3 regions of the Bradyrhizobium sp. WYCCWR15520 genome follow, and region 3 is predicted to be linked to each of the others. Evidence: predicted binding sites of a transcription regulator. Region 3 holds the regulator's gene; each other region holds the start of a gene.
The links. The regulator HrcA, encoded in region 3, represses chaperone genes, less so after heat shock. The targets are predictions, from matches to a motif close to GTTAGCACTCNCNNNNNGNGAGTGCTAAC.

Region 1 (6,683 bases), on a different contig from region 3:
TGGCATGGCGTCCCCTCTATCGCGATCGTTACCCGATCCTTGTCAGCGATTACGCCGGGGCGCCCGCGCGGCGATGCCGCACCCGGATGCTCGGCTCGTCGACCCAGGCTTCGCGGGCAAACCACGGATGATCGGTGTGACAGATCACGCAACGCGTACGCGAAAAAAATACCGGGCGACGGCCGAAGCTTTCGCGATCGGTCTTGATGCCGGTGGGAATAGCCAATCCGGTTTGCGGACATTTGACCATAACCATACCCATGTCGCTCTCCCCTGCGATTGTCTTGATCGTTTGGTGCAAAAGCACCGGCCGGTTGGAATGCGCCCTGTTATCGGTGCGGGTTACTTGGGGGGCATCGCGCACCTTGTTTGGTCGAGCACGGGCAGTGGGGACTGCATGCTCGCCGGGCTCGTTTCCAACCGGCCGGATCTCCTCCAAATTCCTTGGGCGTGAACTGAGCGGGCCTTGTTAGCCCGCCTGGTGGAATACCTTGGTGAAGTGCTTCCTGATCGGCTCACCGGTTTCGGTCGCAAGCTTCTGGGCAAGGATCCACAATTCCTTGTTCTGGTCGGAAGCGGCGTCGAATGCCTTGCGCGTTTGCGCCGCGGACAACGTGAAAACGTCGGTCGCCGACTTGCTGCCGCAGAGATGGATCAGGAAGTCGAGCGCAGAGGCGGCATTGGCGTTTGAGATTTCAAACACCTTCAGCCCGTAGTCGGTCGCGCCTCTCGCATTGCTGGAATAGCTCTCGCGCAGCGCTTCCGTCATTTGCTCCGAAGCGGCCTTGATCTTCTCGAAGCCTTCCCGTGCGCGGGCCACGACCTGGTCGTTGGCTCCGATGCCAGGCAAGGCGATCTTCGAGAAATCCGGCAGCGGCGTCCCGAATACATTGGTTCCATTTGGTGTCACTTTCATTTCGCTTTCACTCACGCAACATTACTCCTTCTCAAGCGAAAGCATTCTCCGCGACGCTCGCATGCGTCACGAGAGCTCACGCTCCGTGTTCGACCAGATTTTGGATGAGCTTTGATTTAGCCCCGACCCGATACAACTTTGCGTCAGGAGAAGCGGAACGTCGGTTCGAATTCCGACTCTCGCGAAAATTTTTTTGAGAATTGTCAACCTAAACGATCGTATATTTACGGGAGGGTGTGCATAACAGGGATATCGCCGAGAACGGGGAGCCTTTTATTCAGCGTAGCGTTGCACGCGACCCTTCACCTGCTGTGGCGGCTAGCTACGTTATTCGCCAAACAAAAACCCCGGCATCGCTGCCGGGGTTTTGCATTTTTCCTAACCGCTTTGGGTGACCGGACTTAGAAGTCCATGCCGCCCATGCCGCCGCCGGGGGGCATGCCGCCGCCGGCCGGAGCGTTCTTCTTCGGCAGTTCGGCGATCATGGCTTCGGTGGTGATCAGGAGAGCCGCGACCGAGGCCGCGTTCTGGATTGCCGCACGAACCACCTTGGTCGGGTCGATGATGCCCTTGGAGACCAGATTGCCGTATTCGCCGTTCTGCGAGTCGAAGCCGTAGGAGTACTGCTCCTTCTCGAGGATCTTGCCGACGATGACGGACCCGTCTTCACCCGCGTTGATCGCGATCTGGCGGGCCGGCGCGGAGAGCGCCTTGCGCACAATCTCGACGCCGGTCTTCTGGTCGTCGTTCTGGGTCCGGATGCGCTTCAGCTGCTCGGAGGCGCGGAGCAGGGCGACGCCGCCGCCCGGCACGATGCCTTCTTCAACCGCCGCGCGGGTCGCATGCATCGCGTCATCCACGCGATCCTTGCGCTCCTTCACCTCGACTTCGGTCGCGCCGCCGACGCGGATCACCGCGACGCCGCCCGCGAGCTTGGCCAGACGCTCCTGCAGCTTCTCACGGTCGTAGTCCGAGGTGGTTTCCTCGATCTGCGCCTTGATCTGCTGAACGCGGGCCTCGATGTCGGCCTTCTTGCCGGCGCCGTTGACGATCGTGGTGTTTTCCTTGTCGATCATCACCTTCTTGGCGCGGCCGAGCATCTGCAGCGTGACGTTCTCGAGCTTGATGCCGAGATCTTCCGAGATCGCCTGACCGCCGGTCAGAACCGCGATGTCCTGCAGCATGGCCTTGCGGCGATCGCCGAAGCCCGGAGCCTTTACGGCCGCGACCTTCAGACCGCCACGCAGGCGGTTGACGACGAGGGTGGCGAGAGCTTCGCCTTCGACGTCTTCCGCGACGATGACCAGCGGCTTGCCGGTCTGCACCACGGCTTCGAGCAGCGGCAGCAGCTCGTTCAGCGAGGAGAGCTTCTTCTCGTTGATCAGGATGTAGGCGTCGTCCATTTCAACGCGCATTTTGTCGGCGTTGGTGACGAAGTAGGGCGAGATGTAGCCGCGGTCGAACTGCATGCCCTCGACGACGTCGAGTTCGGTGTCGAGCGACTTGGCTTCCTCGACCGTGATGACGCCTTCGTTGCCGACCTTGGCCATCGCCTTGGCGAGGAAGTCGCCGATCTCCTTGTCGCCGTTGGCGGAGATGGTGCCAACCTGGGCGATTTCCTCGTTCGAGGTGACCTTCTTGGAGTTCTTGGCGAGGTCGGCGACCACGGCTTCAACAGCCAGATCAATACCGCGCTTCAGGTCCATCGGGTTCATGCCGGCGGCAACCGACTTGGCGCCTTCACGGACGATCGCAGCCGCCAGAACGGTCGCGGTGGTGGTGCCGTCGCCGGCAGCATCCGCCGACTTCGAAGCGACTTCGCGCACCATCTGCGCGCCCATGTTCTCGAACTTGTCGTCGAGCTCGATCTCCTTGGCGACGGTGACGCCGTCCTTGGTGATGCGGGGAGCGCCGAACGACTTGTCGAGCACGACGTTGCGGCCCTTCGGACCGAGCGTGACCTTCACGGCGTTGGCGAGAATGTCGACGCCGCGCAGCATGCGGTCGCGGGCATCGACGCCGAATTTGACTTCTTTGGCTGACATATTTGGTTTCCCTGAGTTGATCTTTGTTTCTCACCCTGTCGGGGAGGCGCCTTGCGGGCGCTCCTCAGGGTGAGCGTGGCAGGCGAAGGGCTTAAGCGGCCTTCTTCTTGGAGGCGGGGACGTCGAGCACGCCCATGACGTCGGACTCCTTCATGATCAGGAGATCTTCACCGTCGATCTTGACCTCGGTGCCCGACCACTTGCCGAACAGGACGCGGTCGCCAACCTTGAGGTCGATCGGGATCAGTTTGCCGGCCTCGTCACGGCCACCCGGGCCGACGGCGACGACTTCGCCCTGGGAAGGCTTTTCCTTGGCACTGTCCGGAATGATGATGCCGCCAGCGGTCTTCTCTTCGGCGTCGATGCGCTTGACCACGACGCGGTCGTGAAGCGGACGGAATTTCATGCAGTCCTCCTAAGTTTCTGAAGATGTTATCAGAATTGGAAATTTTGGCAGTCCGAGCCAGCGAGTGCTAACTCGGCTGCGGCTGATTTAGGCCAGTCTTGTTCGGGGGACAAGGGTGTCTAGCAGAAAAATTGGCACTCAAATATGACGCCTGCCAATTTCATTAATCATGATTAATCGGGGCGCGGAATCCCGGGGCCCCCGTATTAGCAGATGCGGTAAGCTGCTGCTAACGCGTGAATTTTCAACAGTTCGTTAAACATTTAGACTTGTGATGGGTTGGTATCGTGCGTCACATTTCTCTCATGTGAGCGCATCTCCGCCGGGGTGGCTCGGTGTGTGGCCACCCACGTGAAATGCGCTTCCAGCAATGGAGGTTTGGCATGGTCTCGCGGGTTGGAGTTGCTTCCGACGACTTCCGGAAGCAGGTGCTGGGTTACGGGCTGACGACGGCGCAAATTCTGTATCGAATGCCGGATCACCCCTCATTGCTGCAGACCTATGTCTGGCAAAACTACGATCTGTTTCCGAAATTCCCCGCGCTCAAGGATTTCCTCGCCTTCTGGCAGGAAAAGCTTGATGGCCCGCTGTTTTCCGTCACGGTTGCGCATTCCAGACTGATCAAGCCGGCCGAGCTGCGCGCGGTCGATGGCGTGTTCAGGCTGCATTGATTGAGGTGCCGCAGGGTGGGCAAAGGCGCTTGCGCCGTGCCCACCATCTGACACTCAGCTCGCGATGGTGGGCACGCTGCGCTTTGCCCATCCTACGAAATCCGATTTGTGTTAGCCTCCCGCCACAAACAAACAAAAAGGGAGGCACCGATGGCCAAGAAGAAAGTCGCCTCACGCGCCGCGGCGCAGTCCGCCGTAAGGAAGAAATGGTCAGGCCACAAGACGGCGGCCAAGTCCTCGGCTCGCAAGACGATCAAGTCGAAGGCGAGGGGCGCGTCTGCCGCAAAGGCAAAGCCAGTCAAGAAGGCGCGGCCGAAGCAAACCATCGCCATCAGCCATCACCGCGAAGAAGATTTCAAGGCTGACGGCCTGCGCACCTACGCAAAATACCGCGACCTCGGAATTGCGGACGCTACCCACGGTCTGGCGCAGGCGCATGTGATCCGCTTGCAGGGTCCTTGTAATCCGGCGGAAGTTTCAAAACTGCACTACCACGACGTCGAATTCCAGATGGTCTACGTGCTCAAGGGCTGGGTGAAGACCTACATGGAAGGCCAGGGCGAGACGCTGATGCAAGCGGGCAGCGCCTGGACCCAGCCGCCGCGCATCAAGCATCTGATCATGGATTATTCCGACGACGTCGAACTGCTGGAAGTGATCTTGCCGGCGGAGTTCAAGACGGTGGAATTGGCGAGTTGATTCCGTAGCCCGGATGGAGCCAACGGGTCGCGCGAATGCGCGCCCGATGACAGGCTCCGCGAAATCCGGGAACGTTGCGAGTGTTGAACACGTGTCCGGATTGCGCTGCGCTTCATCCGGGCTACGGGCTGATGTACCTACGTCAACACCCCCACCATCGCGCCCATCAGGCACGTCGTCAGCGTACCTGACACAATCGACTTCAAGCCCAGCGCATTGATCTCCTCGCGACGCTCCGGGGCCATCGTCCCGAGGCCGCCGATCATGATGCCGAGGCTGGCGAAGTTGGCAAAGCCGCACATCGCATAGAGCATGATCAGCCGCGAGCGCGGATCTAGCGCATCAGCGTCGAGCTTCGACAGTTCGACATAGGCGATCAGTTCGTTGAGGATGGTCTTGATGCCCATCAGGCTTCCGGCCGTGACGGCTTGCGGCCAGGGCAGGCCCATCAGCCAGCACACCGGCGCCATCAGGTAGCCGAGCAACCGCTGCAGCGAGATTTTGGCGCCGCCAATCTCGGGCAACAGTCCCAAAATCGCGTTGGCGAGATAGACCAGCGCCACCAGCACCAGCAGCATGGCGACGATGTTGAGCAACAGCTCGAGCCCGGCCGTGGTGCCCTTGACGATCGCATCCATGGTGCTTGAGACGTGCATATCAGGATCTTCCAATGATCCTCCGGTGCGCTTGTCCGACGTCTCCGGCACCATGATCAGACTGATCAGGATCGCGGCCGGCGCGCCGAGCACCGATGCAATGACAAAATGCGCCGCCGCATCCGGGATCAACGGCGCAAGGAACGTGGCGTAGAGCACCAGCACCGTGCCGGCGATACCGGCCATGCCGCCGGTCATCACCAGAAACAATTCGCTGCGGGTGAGCTGCGCCAGATAGGGGCGGATGAACAAAGGCGCCTCGACCATGCCGAGAAAGATATTCGCCGCGGCGGACAGCCCCACCGCACCGCCGACGCCGAGCGTGCGCTCCAATAGCCACGCCATACCGCGCACGACCGGCGGCAGCACCCGCCAGTAGAACAGAAGCGTCGTCAGAACGCTCATGACCAGCACGATCGGCAACGCCTGAAAGGCCAGGATGAAATCCGCGCCCGGCGCCTTGAGATCGAAGGGAAGGGCGCCGCCGCCTAGATAGCCGAACACGAAGGAAGTGCCGGCGCGGGTAGCCGCCGAGATCGTGTTGACGGCGTCGTTGATGGCGCCGAACGCCTTGGCCACCGGCGGCAGCTTGAGCAGTACCAGCGCGGTGACGATGGTGACGGCCAGGCCAACCGCGATTTGCCGGATCGAAACCGCGCGGCGGTTCTCGCTGAGCGACCATGCGATTGCCAGCAATGCCAGCACGCCAAACGCCGATTGCAGTTGCAGCATGAATCCCCCGAAACCCCGGCAGCGATTATGCCAGCGCCGCAGGGCCGCGCAATGCCGTGTTGCGGGGCTGCCCGTTGACATCTGCATCGCGCTCGGCCACCCCGTCTGCCCATGTCCTCGACGATGCCGGTGGGCGCCCGCGAACTGCTCAGGCACGCCCCGTTCCTTTATTTCCTGCTGTCCCGCAGCCTGTCGCGCTTCGCCAGCCAGATCGCGGCGGTCGCGATCGGCTGGCAGATCTACGATCTCACCGGCAGCGCCTTCCTGCTCGGCATGGTCGGGCTGGTGCAATTCCTGCCGACGGCGCTTTTGGTTTTCGTGGCCGGCCATGCCGCCGACCGGTTCGAGCGCAAGCGGGTGGTGCAGCTTTGCCAGCTCGCGGAAGCGGCGACCGCGCTGTTCCTGGCGGTCTCGACCTTTGCCGGGTGGCTCAATGAGGTGCAGATCTTCATCGCCACCTTCGTGATCGGCATCGCCGGCGCCTTCGAGAGCCCGGCAACGGCGGCGCTGCTGCCGCTGATCGCGCCCAGAGGCTCGCTGCAGCGCGCGACCGCGATT
Region 2 (6,683 bases), on a different contig from region 3:
TGCCCGGGCTTTCCTTGCCGTGATACTCGACCACCTGCTTTTCATATTTCGGATCGAGCCGGTGCTGCGCGGGATCGACCAGATCCTCCTCGCGCCGCATCGACTGCTGCGGATCCATCGGCGGCAGCAGCGTGCGCCGGCCATAGCCGTAATCGGGCTGCGGCTGGTAGGCCTGCTCCCGCTGGTAGCGCCCGCCCTGTGGCGCATCGCCGAACAGGAATTCGATGAAGCCGCCGCCCATATTGGAGGCCATGCGCACCGGCGCCGGCTGGCGGGCGTAGATCACGGTGGGCTCAGTTGATGCTGAGACATCAATCGCTGCGGCCTCACTGGCAAAGCAAAGGCAAGACACGCTCGCGAGGAGCGCAAAACGGATTTTTCCGGACATCGACGTACTCTGTACTGTTCGTCACTGCGGGTTCGGCGCAATGGCGCGATTGAAGCGCCGCTGCACGCGATCAATACAAATCAAAACCTAATCGGTTTGGTAAACGGATCGGGCGTTTCGATTCACCATTTCGGCAATCGCACCCGGATTTGCCCGGTAGCCTTTATTTTGCGTGAACGCGCGGCCCTCATGGTTAATCGTTGGTGTGCGGCCGCAGGCAAAGCGCCGACACGCAATATTGCGCCGTGAACCTGACGTTAAATCGCCATGGTTTAGAACACCTCGGCAATGAAGGGGTGGGAAAAACTCATGTCGGTCAATCGCAAACGTTTTCGTATCGAACAAGCCATTCTGGGCGACGCGCCAATTGTCCTGCCTGCCGAAGGCGGCGAGATCGGCCCGATGCATCGCGAGATCATGGCCGAGTTGCGCGCGATCCGCTCGCAGATGGCCAGCTTCGGCCACGTCCGCGCCGCCGGTACCGAGGTTGCGGATGTCGCGCGCGAGATTGCCGAGTCCCACGCGCTCCTGGAAACCTATCGCGCGCAGATTGAGCAGTGCGAGAAGCTGAAGGTCGAGCTCGACCTCATTCACGACGCTATCAACCGCACCAAGCGCGAAATCGCCACCCTGCACGGCAAGAGCTTTGACGGCCAGGAAATGGCCAAGGTCAACGGCGAACTCGGCGCCGTCGTCGGCGGCACCGAACAGGCCACCCAGCAGATTCTGGAAGCCACCGAGGCGATCGACCAGGCGGCGACCGCGCTGTCGAAGAACATCTCGCCCGACCAGCAGAAGTTGCTCAGCGAAGAAATTCAGGAACGCGTCGTCTCGATCTTCGAAGCCTGCAACTTCCAGGACCTCACCGGCCAGCGCATCAGCAAGGTGATGACCACGATGAAGTTCATCGAGCAGCACATCTACACGATGATGGACATCTGGGGCGGCGTCGACGCCATCAAGGCGCACGCCCAGCCGATCGTCGACACCCGCGAAGGCGATGCCAAGCTGCTCAACGGCCCGAAGCTCGACGGCGACGCCGGCCACGCCTCGCAGGACGACATCGACGCGCTGTTCGATTGATCGGACGGTTAACGCGGACCAAACAAAACGCTGGCAGCGATGCCGGCGTTTTTTTGTTGTCTCTCGCACCGTCATTCCGGGATGGTGCGTTAGCACCAGACCTCAGATGCGCAATTGCGCATCGGGGAATCTCGAGATTCTCAGGTGCGCAATTGCGCACCATAGTTCGATGCTTCGCATCGCCCCGGAATGACGGCGTCTACTCACGCCCGGGGGGCGCAGCGGACATAGACCATGTTGCCGTAACGGACCGCGGCGTCCTTTTCGATGAAGCGGGTCACCAGCACGCGACCGTCGAACGAGACGATCTCGCGGTCCTGTTCGCCGCCGGCGGGACCGGCCGGTCCGATATAGTTCTTGCCGCTCGGGCTACCCTTGAGGCGCAGTTCCTGCGGCGTGGCCTGGTCGGCCAGATGCATGACGACGCCGCCGGAGGTGCCGGCGCCGATCACATAAGGCTGCTTGCACTGCCCGCGCGCGGCAGCTTCGGTGCGGGCGCGGTCATTGGGATTCTGGAACGAGGCAAGGCCCCAGCGGCCGACGATCTCGTCGGACCGGATGGTAGCCGGCATTTCCGGCGCAACGGCGGGTTCGGCATCGGGTGCCGGGCCGGACGACAGCGACGGCAGGCTCATGCTGCTGCACGCCGCCAGCAAGACCGTCAGCGCCGACGCGATCGCCAGATTGGCAACCGTATGCGCATTACGTGAGCTGATCATCGCATTCCCCCGAGCAATTTTTGGCCGCTCCCGTCAAGCAGCCAACGGTAAAAAGCCTGCCGGAGCAATGACGTCGGTTGAGTTTACGCCGCTGCACCGATTTGGTTTCCGTGGAGCATCCTATACTGGCCTCAAGAAGGCCTTAACCCCCTTGTTTGCTTGACAGGAACAGCGCCAAGCCATATTTCCCGGCCCCACGTTTAGCACTCAAACTCAAAGATTGCTAAGGGGTGTGCTGTCCCGCCCGGGGCGGCTTCGAATACCCGGCATATCAGCCATTTTCAATGGCGCAGACCTGAAACCGAGCCTCCCCAGAGGAACTTCAAGAGGAGACGTCATGGCCAAATCCAAATTCCGTCCGCTGCACGACCGCGTTGTGGTCAAGCGCATCGATGCCGAGGAGAAGACCAAGGGCGGCATCATCATTCCCGACAGCGCCAAGGAAAAGCCGTCGCAGGGCGAAGTCGTCGCCGTCGGCCCGGGCGGCCGTGACGAGGCAGGTAAGCTGATCCCGATCGACCTCAAGGCCGGCGATCGCGTGCTGTTCGGCAAATGGTCCGGCACCGAGGTCAAGATCGACAACGAGGAACTCCTGATCATGAAGGAGTCCGACATCATGGGCGTGCTGACGTAAGCAATCCCTGTCATGCCCGGGCGAAAGCGCGAAGCGCGTCTTCGCGCTGGATGACCCGGGCATCCATCCCCTTCGGAAGAGTCTCGCGAAGGTGATGGATTGCCGGGTCAAGCCCGGCAATGACGCATTAGCGCGGCGCACGACCGTATCCAATCATTCAGGAGTCCAAACAATGGCTGCCAAAGACGTTAAATTTTCCGGCGACGCCCGCGACCGTATGCTGCGCGGCGTTGACGTTCTCGCCAATGCGGTGAAGGTGACGCTTGGTCCCAAGGGCCGCAATGTCGTGATCGAGAAGAGCTTCGGCGCTCCCCGCATCACCAAGGACGGCGTCACCGTCGCCAAGGAGATCGAGCTCGAGGACAAGTTCGAGAACATGGGCGCGCAGATGCTGCGCGAAGTCGCCTCCAAGACCAACGACACCGCGGGCGACGGTACCACCACCGCCACCGTGCTGGCTCAGGCGATCGTGCGCGAAGGCGGCAAGGCGGTTGCGGCCGGCATGAACCCGATGGATCTCAAGCGCGGCATCGACATCGCCGTCCACGCCGTCGTCAAGGATATCGAGAAGCGCGCCAAGCCGGTCGCGGCTTCCTCGGAAGTTGCCCAGGTCGGCACCATCTCAGCCAACGGCGACACCGCCATCGGCAAGATGATCGCGCAGGCGATGCAGAAGGTCGGCAATGAAGGCGTGATCACGGTCGAGGAAAACAAGTCGCTCGAGACCGAGGTCGACATCGTCGAGGGCATGAAGTTCGACCGCGGCTACCTGTCGCCCTACTTCATCACCAACGCCGAGAAGATGACGGCCGAGCTGGAAGACGTCTTCGTGCTCTTGCACGAGAAGAAGCTGTCCGGCCTGCAGTCGATGCTGCCGGTGCTGGAAGCCGTGGTGCAGTCCGGCCGCCCGTTGCTGATCATCGCCGAGGACGTCGAGGGCGAGGCGCTGGCGACGCTGGTGGTCAACCGCCTGCGCGGCGGCTTGAAGGTCGCCGCCGTCAAGGCGCCGGGTTTTGGCGATCGCCGCAAGGCCATGCTGGAAGACATCGCGATCCTGACCGGCGGTCAGCTGATCTCCGATGAACTCGGCATGAAGCTCGAAAGCGTCACCATCAACATGCTGGGACGCGCCGGCAAGGTGGTGATCGACAAGGAGAACACCACGATCGTCAAGGGCGCGGGCAAGAAGAAGGACATCGAATCCCGCGTTACGCAGATCAAGGCGCAGATCGAGGAAACCACCTCGGACTACGACCGCGAGAAGCTGCAGGAGCGCCTTGCAAAACTCGCCGGTGGCGTTGCGGTGATCAAGGTCGGCGGTGCGACCGAAGTCGAGGTCAAGGAGAAGAAGGACCGCGTCGAGGACGCCCTCAACGCGACCCGCGCGGCCGTGCAGGAAGGTATCGTGCCGGGCGGCGGCGTGGCGCTGCTCCGCGCCAAGAAGGCGGTCGGCCGCATCAACAACGACAATTCCGACGTCCAGGCCGGTATCAACATCGTGCTGAAGGCGCTGGAAGCCCCGGTTCGCCAGATCTCGGAGAACGCCGGTGTCGAGGGTTCGATCGTGGTCGGCAAGATCCTCGAGAACAAGTCGGAGACCTTCGGCTTCGACGCCCAGACCGAGGAATATGTCGACATGGTCGACAAGGGCATCATCGACCCGGCCAAGGTGGTGCGCACTGCGCTGCAGGACGCCTCCTCCGTCGCCGGCTTGCTGGTGACCACCGAAGCGATGGTTGCCGAACTGCCGAAGGAAGCAGCGCCGGCAATGCCCGGCGGTGGCGGCGGCATGGGTGGTATGGGCGGCATGGGGTTCTAAGCCCTGCCCTCTCCCTCAAACAGATCGAAGGCCGCCTCCGGGGCGGCCTTCTTTTTTGGCGAATGGCAAGCGCCGTATCGGTTCAGACGGAGAACCGATACGGCGCTTGCCCTTTGTTTTGACTCGTTTTCTTCACGCGAACCGGCATCCACTTCGCTCGAAAATGCTACCGGGATTTGCTAGTTACGACGACGCCAATTCCCTTCCGTCTGAGGAACTTCCATATGCGCGCGCTCTTGCCTTGCCTGCTCGGTCTGATGATGGCTTCCCCGAACCTTGCCTTCGCCCAGATGAAACTGCAGCCCAAGACGGCGCCGGGCACGACCGAGACGCGCTACTTCACCGCGATCGACGGCCTGATGGACGGCAACGCCGACGTCGTGCTGAAGGAAACCCGCCAGGGCAAGACCGTCACCGCGGCTACCCTCGACGTCTGCTATCCCGCCGCCAAGGGCTCCGACCGCAAGGACCGCTTCGTTGCCACCCTCACCGTCAACGGTCAGAACCTGACCGGCACCACGCAGAGCCTCGGTGACAAGTTGCCGGTCACCGTCAAGCTGCTGCGCAAGCCTGTCGGCGACACCTTCGAATTCCGCGGCCAGATCACCATTGGTCCAAACGTCACCGAAGTGGCCTCTACGGACAATTCCGATCTCAGCGAGAAGGAGTTTTTGGACAACCAGACCAGTGACGACGGCATCACGCCGGCGCCAAAGGATTTTACCGACGTTTCGCCGGAAGCGATCAGCGTGCGGATCAAACTCGACGCGGCGCTGGATTTCCTTAAGGGTCTGAAGGGCGAGGCCGTCGAGGTCGGGCTGTCAAGCCTTTCGGTCTCCTGCGACGCGCTGCGCGCCGGCGAGCAGACCATCAACCTTACCGCCGATCCGGAACGCGCCACGACGCTGATTGCGAAAGCCAGGTCGACGCAAGGCGTGGTCGCAGCCGGATGGACCAGCGGCTCCGTCGAGATGGACCGCACCATCCGCTTTGCCGCCGCCGAATGGCGCGACGGCGACAAGATCAACCGGGACAAGATCGCGTCGGCCGTTTCAGGCGTGCTCGCGAAAACGCTGGCCGCCAAGCCGGCGGGCGCCGACTGGAACGCCAACACCGGAAAACTCACGCTGAGCTTCAAGCGGCCAAGCCCGATCTATCCCGCGCTCGCGCTGACCGAAACTGTCGAAATCACCGCGCTGGTTTCGCCGGACAAACCGGGCGCTTCTGACCGGCTGATGCTGTGGATCTCGAGCCCGGTGATCACGACCGCGGATGAAAGCACCGGTCCCAAACTGCATTTGTCGGAAGATTCCACCGGCGACGAGGAAGGCGGCGAACCGAAGGACGACAACGGCTCTATCGAGGCGCTGGCGAAGGAGTTCAAGGGCCAGCGCTGGGACGCCGACAAGAGTGTGTGGAAATGATCCGTATGCACGATAGCGGTAGCTGCGCGCCTGACGATGCCTTCGCCGGCATGAATCGGCACAGTGATAGGTCGCCCCGCAGCGCGCCCTCGAAGGAAAAATAGCGCCGAGCACATTGCGAGCTTTGATCGTTAAGACTCGATTCAGCTTAAGGGAACATCATCGGCCAGTTGAACCTGGGTAACGCCATGCAAGACCGCGCGCCGAGTACCTTTGAGAGCATGTGGACGGGGAATGTGGCTGACGGCCGGGGGCCGGAACAGCCGGCGAACTCGTGGAATTTCTTCAAGGACGATCGCGACGACGTCCTGGTGGTGCGGGAGTCATCTCGCGACCGGGCGCGCAACGCCTCGCTGGTCATCGTGGCTGTGGTGGCAAGCTTTGGGCTCGGATGGACCGGCGGTCTGAGCTGGCCCGAATTCGCAGGCACGCTCGGCCTTGAAACGGTTGCGCAGACGGAAACGCCCGCGCCGCGAACTGCCGAAGCACGGCCGGGCAAGATCGAAAGCGCCCGGAAGACGGCATCCGCGGCAGACTCGCCCGCCATTGTCGGAAGCATTCCCAAGCCGTCCGCGCCATTGTCGGCCGCCGCGCGTCCGGCCTCCCAGGCCAATGC
Region 3 (6,683 bases):
CCGGGACGCTCTCGCAAGTGAGCATACTGTCCCCGGATTGCGCGGAGCCTGTCATCGGGCGCGCATTCGCGCGACCCGTTGGCTCCATCCGGGCTACGGTTGTTCGCTACGCTGCGAGGTCCGCCACCACCGCGTCGAGCACCGGAAAACCGTCCTTCGTCACGCGCAGCCTGCCGTCGGCGTCGACGGAGATCGCGCCTTCCTCGCGCAAGATGGCGATCCGGCCCGGATCGAGCGCGCGGCCGGACAAGGTCGCATAGCGTTTGGGGTCGATGCCTTCGGCGAGACGCAATCCCATCAACAGATATTCGTCGGCGCGTTCTTCGCTGTTCAGGTCATCGTCGGTGACGACGCCGTGGCCCTTGGCCTCGACGCGCATCAGCCAGGCCTCCGGCCGCTTCTCGGTCGCGGTTGCGTGCCTGATGCCGTCGATGTCGAGGCGGCCATGCGCGCCCGGTCCGATGCCGGCATATTCGTCGCCGCGCCAATAGACCAGATTGTGCTGGCACTCCGCGCCTTCGCGCGCGTGATTGGAAATCTCGTAGGCCGGCAGTCCATGCGCGGCGCAGACGTCCTGCGTGACGTCGTAGAGCGCGCGCGCCAGCGCCTCGTCCGGCGTCTTCAGTTTGCCCGCGGCATGCAGGCCGAAGAACGGCGTGCCTTCCTCGATGGTGAGCTGGTAGAGCGAGAGATGCTCGGCGGCTTCCGAAATCGCGAGCTTCAGTTCATCCGTCCACATCTGCGGCGTCTGCTCGGGACGGGCGTAGATCAGGTCGAACGAGTAGCGATCGAACGCGGTGCGGGCGATCGCGACGGCGTCCAGCGCCTCGCGCGCGGTATGGAGCCGTCCCAACGCTTTCAGCGAGGCATCGTCGAGCGCCTGTACGCCGAGCGAGACGCGGTTGACGCCGGCTGCACGGTAGCCGCGAAACCGTGTCGCCTCGACGCTGGTGGGATTGGCCTCCAGCGTGACCTCGACATTGCCGGCGACGCGCCAGTGTTTGCCGATCGCATCGAGAATCGCGCCGACGGTCTGCGGCTGCATCAGTGACGGTGTGCCGCCGCCGAGAAAGATCGAGGTGACGGTTTTGTCAGGTGCGCGCTCCGCCGTGGTCTCGATCTCGCGTGCGAAGGCGCGCGCAAAGCGCTGCTCGTCGATCGGTGCATGGCGGACATGGCTGTTGAAATCGCAATACGGGCATTTCGACAGGCAGAACGGCCAGTGCACGTAGACGCCGAAGGCCTCTTTGAGGCGTGGTCGCTCGCGACTAGCCAAGGCAGATCTCCGCCAGTTTGACGAAGGCACGCGCCCGGTGCGACAGGCCAAGGCCGAGCGGCGGCAGGCCGTGCTTTTCGATCGAGGTCATCTCGCCAAAGGTCCTGTCATGCCCGTCGGGCAGGAATGCCGGATCATAGCCGAAACCGGCGGTGCCGCGCGGCGGCCAGGCCAGAGTTCCATCGACCCGTGCCTCGACCTCCTCGAGATGGCCGTCGGGCCAGGCGACGCACAATGCCGATACGAAGTGAGCCTTGCGCTGGTCCGGCGCGGTCGCGCCGCGCTCCTGCAGCAGGCGCTCGATCCGGGTCATCGCCGCCATGAAATCCTTGCCTTCGCCGGCCCAGCGCGCCGAGTGGATTCCAGGGGCGCCATCGAGCGCATCGACGACCAGGCCGGAATCATCGGCAAACGCCGGCAATTGCGCGGCGTTCGCTGCCGCGATCGCCTTGATCGCGGCGTTGGCGCGGAACGTCTTGCCGGTTTCCTCGGGCTCGCCCAGGCCAAGCTCGCCCGCGGCAACCGCCTCGACGCCATGCGGCGCCAGCAATTCCCGCATCTCGGCGAGCTTGCCGGGATTGTGGGTCGCGATCACGAGCCGGCCGGTGATTCGACGGTGCTGAGCCATGGATATTTGTATTCCGTCATGGCCGGGCTTGTCCCGGCCATCCACGTGTTATGACGACCTCTTGTGAATTACGCGACAGCCAGCTTCTGCAGGTCCACCAGACGGGCGACACCGTTGCGCGCCAGTTCCATCAGCGCCAGGAACTCGTCCTGCGAGAACGGCGTCTTTTCGGCGGTGCCCTGCACCTCGATGATGCGGCCATCGCCCGTCATGACGAAATTGGCGTCGGTCTCGGCCTCGGAATCCTCGGCATAGTCGAGGTCGAGCACCGGCGTGCCCTGATAGATGCCGCAGGAGATCGCGGCGACGTTGTCGCGCAAAACGTTCGCTTTCAGCATGTTGCGGCTCTTCATCCAGCCGATGCAGTCGGCCAGCGCCACCCAGGCGCCGGTGATCGAGGCGGTGCGGGTGCCGCCGTCGGCCTGGATCACGTCGCAGTCCACCGTGATCTGGCGCTCGCCGAGCGCTTCGAGGTCGACGGCTGCGCGCAGCGAGCGCCCGATCAGCCGCTGGATTTCCACCGTGCGGCCGCCCTGCTTGCCGGCGGCGGCCTCGCGGCGGGTGCGCTCAAGGGTAGCGCGCGGCAGCATGCCGTATTCGGCCGTGACCCAGCCGCGGCCCTGACCCTTCAGCCAGGGCGGCAGCCGCTCTTCCAGTGTGGCCGTGACCAGCACATGGGTGTCGCCGAACTTCACCATGCAGGAACCTTCGGCGTATTTGACCACGCCGCGTTCCAGCGACACGGGGCGCAACTGATCGGGCGCACGGCGGCTTGGCCGCATGGGAAATCCTTTCGAAAACGAGGCGAAAATTCGTTCGCGGTGCTTGTAGGAGGGGGAACGGGCAGCGGCAAGGGCTTTTGCCTGCAATTTCATGATGTTTTGACGCGCTTTCTTCACGAGAATTGCGGCCATTCTGCCGGAAAACGCCATGAACAGAGCGCGCTTGTCATCGGCGCCCCGGATGGACAAATTAGGGGTGCTGGGAGGAAGAGTTAGTGGCCCACCACGATCCGATTGGACTGATCGCGCCGCATGCCGGGCTGGCTCAGCTCAACGAGCGGTCGCGCGACATTTTTCGGCAAATCGTCGAGAGTTATCTCGCCACCGGCGAGCCGGTCGGCTCGCGCAACATTTCGCGCCTGATCGCGGTGCCGTTGTCACCGGCTTCGGTCCGCAACGTGATGTCGGACCTCGAGCACCTCGGGCTGATCTATGCGCCACATACCTCGGCCGGGCGGCTGCCGACCGAACTCGGCCTGAGGTTCTTCGTCGACGCCCTGATGCAGATCGGGGACCTTACCGAACCGGAACGGGAATCGATCCAGAGCCAGCTTGCATCCGTCGGCCGCGCGCAATCGGTCGAGGCCGCGCTCGGCGAAGCGCTGACGCGGCTGTCCGGCCTGACGCGGGCGGCCGCCGTGGTGCTCACTGCCAAATCCAATTCGCGGCTGAAGCACATCGAATTCGTGCGGCTGGAGCCGGAGCGCGCGCTGGTCGTGCTGGTCGGCGAAGACGGCCAGGTCGAAAACCGCGTGCTGGCGCTGCCGCCCGGCGTTCCCTCGTCGGCGTTGACCGAGGCGAGCAACTTCCTCAACGCGCGGATTCGCGGCCGTACGCTGGCCGAAGCGCGGCTTGAGCTGGAAAACGCGATGGCGCAGAGCCGCGTCGAGCTCGATCAACTAACGCAGAAGGTGATCGAGGCGGGCATTGCGAGCTGGTCCGGCGGCGAACACGAGGAGCGCCAATTGATCGTGCGCGGGCACGCCAATCTCCTGGAAGATCTGCACGCACTGGAGGATCTCGAACGCGTCAAATCGCTGTTCGACGATCTCGAGACCAAGCGCGGCGTTATCGATCTGTTGGGCCGCGCCGAGCGCGCCGAGGGCGTGCGGATTTTCATCGGATCGGAGAACAAGTTGTTTTCGCTATCCGGTTCCTCCACCATCATCGCGCCCTATGGCGACGCGTCGGGCCGCATCGTCGGCGTTCTCGGCGTGATCGGGCCGACCCGGCTCAATTATGCACGGGTGATTCCGACGGTGGATTATGCCGCCCGGATCGTCAGCCGGATGCTGGGTGGCTGATCCCGGGGGCGAATTGGCCTTATATCCGGCGCGGTTGTGCTTGATTTTCCGCCTCTAAAGCACGATATCCCCCGCAGCAAATCCCCATTGAGCCAGACGCGTTTTTTGAGAAGGCAGCCTTATGACCGATCCCAAGCGGCCGAATGACAACACGGCAAACCCGGCAGAGACGGGCGAGCCCGTGGTCTCAAAGCCCTACATCATGCCCGACGATCCCGAGGAAGGATCGGTGGAGCTGCTGGTCAAGGAAGCGACCGAAGCGCGCGACAAGATGCTGCGCACGCTGGCCGAGATGGAAAACCTGCGCAAGCGCACCGCCAAGGAGGTCGCCGACGCGCGCGCCTATGGCATCACCGGCTTCGCCCGCGACATTCTCGAGATCGCCGACAATCTGCAGCGCGCGCTCGATGCGATCCCGGCCGACGTGAAAGAGACCGCCGATCCCGGCATCAAGGCCTTCATCGAAGGCGTCGAGCTGACCGAGCGCTCGCTGCTCAACACGCTGGAGAAGAACGGCGTCAAGAAGTTCGATCCGTCCGGCGAGAAGTTCGATCCGAATTTCCAGCAGGCGATGTACGAAGTGCCCGATCCGTCGGTGCCGCAGGGCACGGTGGTTCAGGTCGTCCAGGCCGGCTTCATGATCGGCGAACGCGTGCTGCGCCCGGCGCTGGTCGGCGTCTCCAAGGGCGGCGCCAAGGCCGCGCCGGCGGCGGACGTGGCGAGCTAAGCCGAAAACCTACAGCGGCTTCTCGTCCGCTTTCGGACGATACGTCCCAAAACTCCAGAGATTGCCTTCCGGATCCCGGCAGGCGAAGTCGCGGCTGCCGTAGTCGGTGTCCCGCAGCTCCATTTCGATCCGCCCGCCGGCCGCCTTCACCTTGGCGTGCAGCGTGTCGGGATCGTCGACGGCGACGTAAATCGCATCCGTGCGGCGACCACCGATATCGCCGACAAGCTTGCCATATTCATCGTCCCTGCTCTGGCCGAGCATCAGGATCGAGGGCCCATAGGCAAGTTCGGCATGATGGATCATGCCGCCGTTGCGGTAGACGACGCGTTCGGTGAAACCAACCACGTCCTTCAGCCACCCGATCATGGCCTCGGCATCCCGGCAGCGCATCGTTGGATAGAGGCGGGGCGCTTCGCTTTGGCCTGGACTGGTCACGGGCAACTCCTTGCTGGCTGCTCTACTGCGCCAACTATGCCCTAGTGCTCCAGTTCCGGCTTGAAGATTTGTTACCCGACAGGCTACGCAGCTAGCGCCTCGAGCGGCCGCGTCAGGCGGCTGTCGATCAGCGTCAGCCGCCGGGCCCAGGCCGTCGGCGTCTCGCCGGCAAGATCGACAAATTCGCGGGCCAGATGCGCCTGGTCGGAATAACCGCTTTCGGCCGCAATAGAGGCCCAGCCGCTTGCGGTTTCCGTCCGCGCAAGCCGGCACGCTTCATGAAAGCGCATTATGCGGGCGACCGGCTTCGGCGACAAACCAATTTCCGCCCGGAAGCCATCGACCAGATGCTTGCGGCTCCAGCCGATCTCCCTTGCAAGCGTAGTAATGCGTACGCCGCCCGCGCTGCGTGCGAGCCGTCCATAGGCGAATGCGATCTCGGGCGAAGGCAGATGGCTGGCACGGCTAGCTACAAAATCCTCGACCAAATCGAAGCGATCCTGCCAGCTGCATGTCGCGCCAAGCCGTTCGCGCAGTCGCCAGCCTTCGTGGCCCAGCACGTCGCCGATGTCGACCATGCGCGCGGCGAGATCGACGACGGCGCCGCCGAAGAAGCGATAGGCGCCGAGCGGCGTGAAATCCACCTGCACGCATTCGGCGCCGCCATCGGATTCGATGTGAACCGGGCCGGCATAAAGTCCGGCGGCGAAACTCGGCTGCCGGTCATCAGCGTCAGGATCGCGCCCGAGCGCGATCAGGAACGGCGTGCCGAAGCTGATGATCAGCGGCACCACCAGGCCCGCGATTTCGCGCTGAAAAAACCGGCCACGCGCCGTTTCGCGATAGCCCGTCAATCCCGAGATCAGGCCGGCCATGCGCTGTGACGGCGCACGACGGATCATCTCGAACGCGAACGGAGCCGCCGGATCGGACATTCCAGGCCTCTGAAGCTGACGCGCCTTACGCCGCGATATCGCCCGACTGGATGCGCTTGACGCCGGCCTTGGTCATGTCGGCCCAGGCCTTGGCGAGCGAGCCCTGGAGGTCGATGCCGCGGCAGGCGTCCTCGATCACATAGGTTTCGAAGCCGGCCTTGCGCGCGTCGAGTGCGCTCCATGCCACGCAGTAGTCGGTGGCTAGGCCGGCGAGGAACACCCGCTTCACCTTGCGCGCCTTCAGATAGGCGGCGAGCCCCGTCGAGGTCTTGCCGTCGGCCTCGGTGAAGGCCGAATAGCTGTCGACGTTCTTGTTGAAACCCTTGCGGATCACGAGCCCGGCATGCGGGATTGCGAGATCCTTCGACAGCGACGCGCCCTCGGTACCCTGGACGCAATGATCCGGCCACAGCACCTGCTTGCCGTAGGGAAGATCGACCGTCTCGAACGGCTTCTTGCCGGAGTGGGATGTTGCGAAGGAGACATGGCCCGGCGTGTGCCAGTCCTGCGTCATCACCACATTGGCAAAGCCTTTGGCGATGCGGTTGATGACGGGAACGACCTGATCGCCGTCCTTGACCGCGAGACTGCCG

Region 1: the regulator HrcA is predicted to act here: its motif matches at 3,411-3,439, upstream of AC0QUY_RS09620 (co-chaperone GroES).
Region 2: the regulator HrcA is predicted to act here: its motif matches at 2,390-2,418, upstream of AC0QUY_RS27275 (co-chaperone GroES).

The regions. Positions count from the first base shown of each region.
Region 1 covers NZ_JBWBWM010000007.1:14,056-20,738, reverse strand. The annotation lists gene AC0QUY_RS09640 (hypothetical protein) at 1-6, opposite strand, end outside; gene AC0QUY_RS09635 (hypothetical protein) at 50-262, opposite strand; gene AC0QUY_RS09630 (phasin family protein) at 470-916, opposite strand; gene groL (chaperonin GroEL) at 1,318-2,961, opposite strand; gene AC0QUY_RS09620 (co-chaperone GroES) at 3,053-3,367, opposite strand; gene AC0QUY_RS09615 (usg protein) at 3,751-4,038, shown strand; gene AC0QUY_RS09610 (cupin domain-containing protein) at 4,189-4,737, shown strand; gene AC0QUY_RS09605 (NupC/NupG family nucleoside CNT transporter) at 4,875-6,125, opposite strand; gene AC0QUY_RS09600 (MFS transporter) at 6,237-6,683, shown strand, end outside.
Region 2 covers NZ_JBWBWM010000025.1:127,059-133,741, forward strand. The annotation lists gene AC0QUY_RS27260 (L,D-transpeptidase) at 1-388, opposite strand, end outside; gene AC0QUY_RS27265 (protein phosphatase CheZ) at 698-1,471, shown strand; gene AC0QUY_RS27270 (hypothetical protein) at 1,675-2,190, opposite strand; gene AC0QUY_RS27275 (co-chaperone GroES) at 2,528-2,824, shown strand; gene groL (chaperonin GroEL) at 2,997-4,643, shown strand; gene AC0QUY_RS27285 (hypothetical protein) at 4,868-6,067, shown strand; gene AC0QUY_RS27290 (hypothetical protein) at 6,304-6,683, shown strand, end outside.
Region 3 covers NZ_JBWBWM010000020.1:107,087-113,769, reverse strand. The annotation lists gene hemW (radical SAM family heme chaperone HemW) at 107-1,276, opposite strand; gene rdgB (RdgB/HAM1 family non-canonical purine NTP pyrophosphatase) at 1,269-1,904, opposite strand; gene rph (ribonuclease PH) at 1,973-2,686, opposite strand; gene hrcA (heat-inducible transcriptional repressor HrcA) at 2,902-3,990, shown strand; gene grpE (nucleotide exchange factor GrpE) at 4,112-4,717, shown strand; gene AC0QUY_RS23315 (VOC family protein) at 4,727-5,110, opposite strand; gene AC0QUY_RS23310 (helix-turn-helix domain-containing protein) at 5,239-6,090, opposite strand; gene pncA (bifunctional nicotinamidase/pyrazinamidase) at 6,116-6,683, opposite strand, start outside.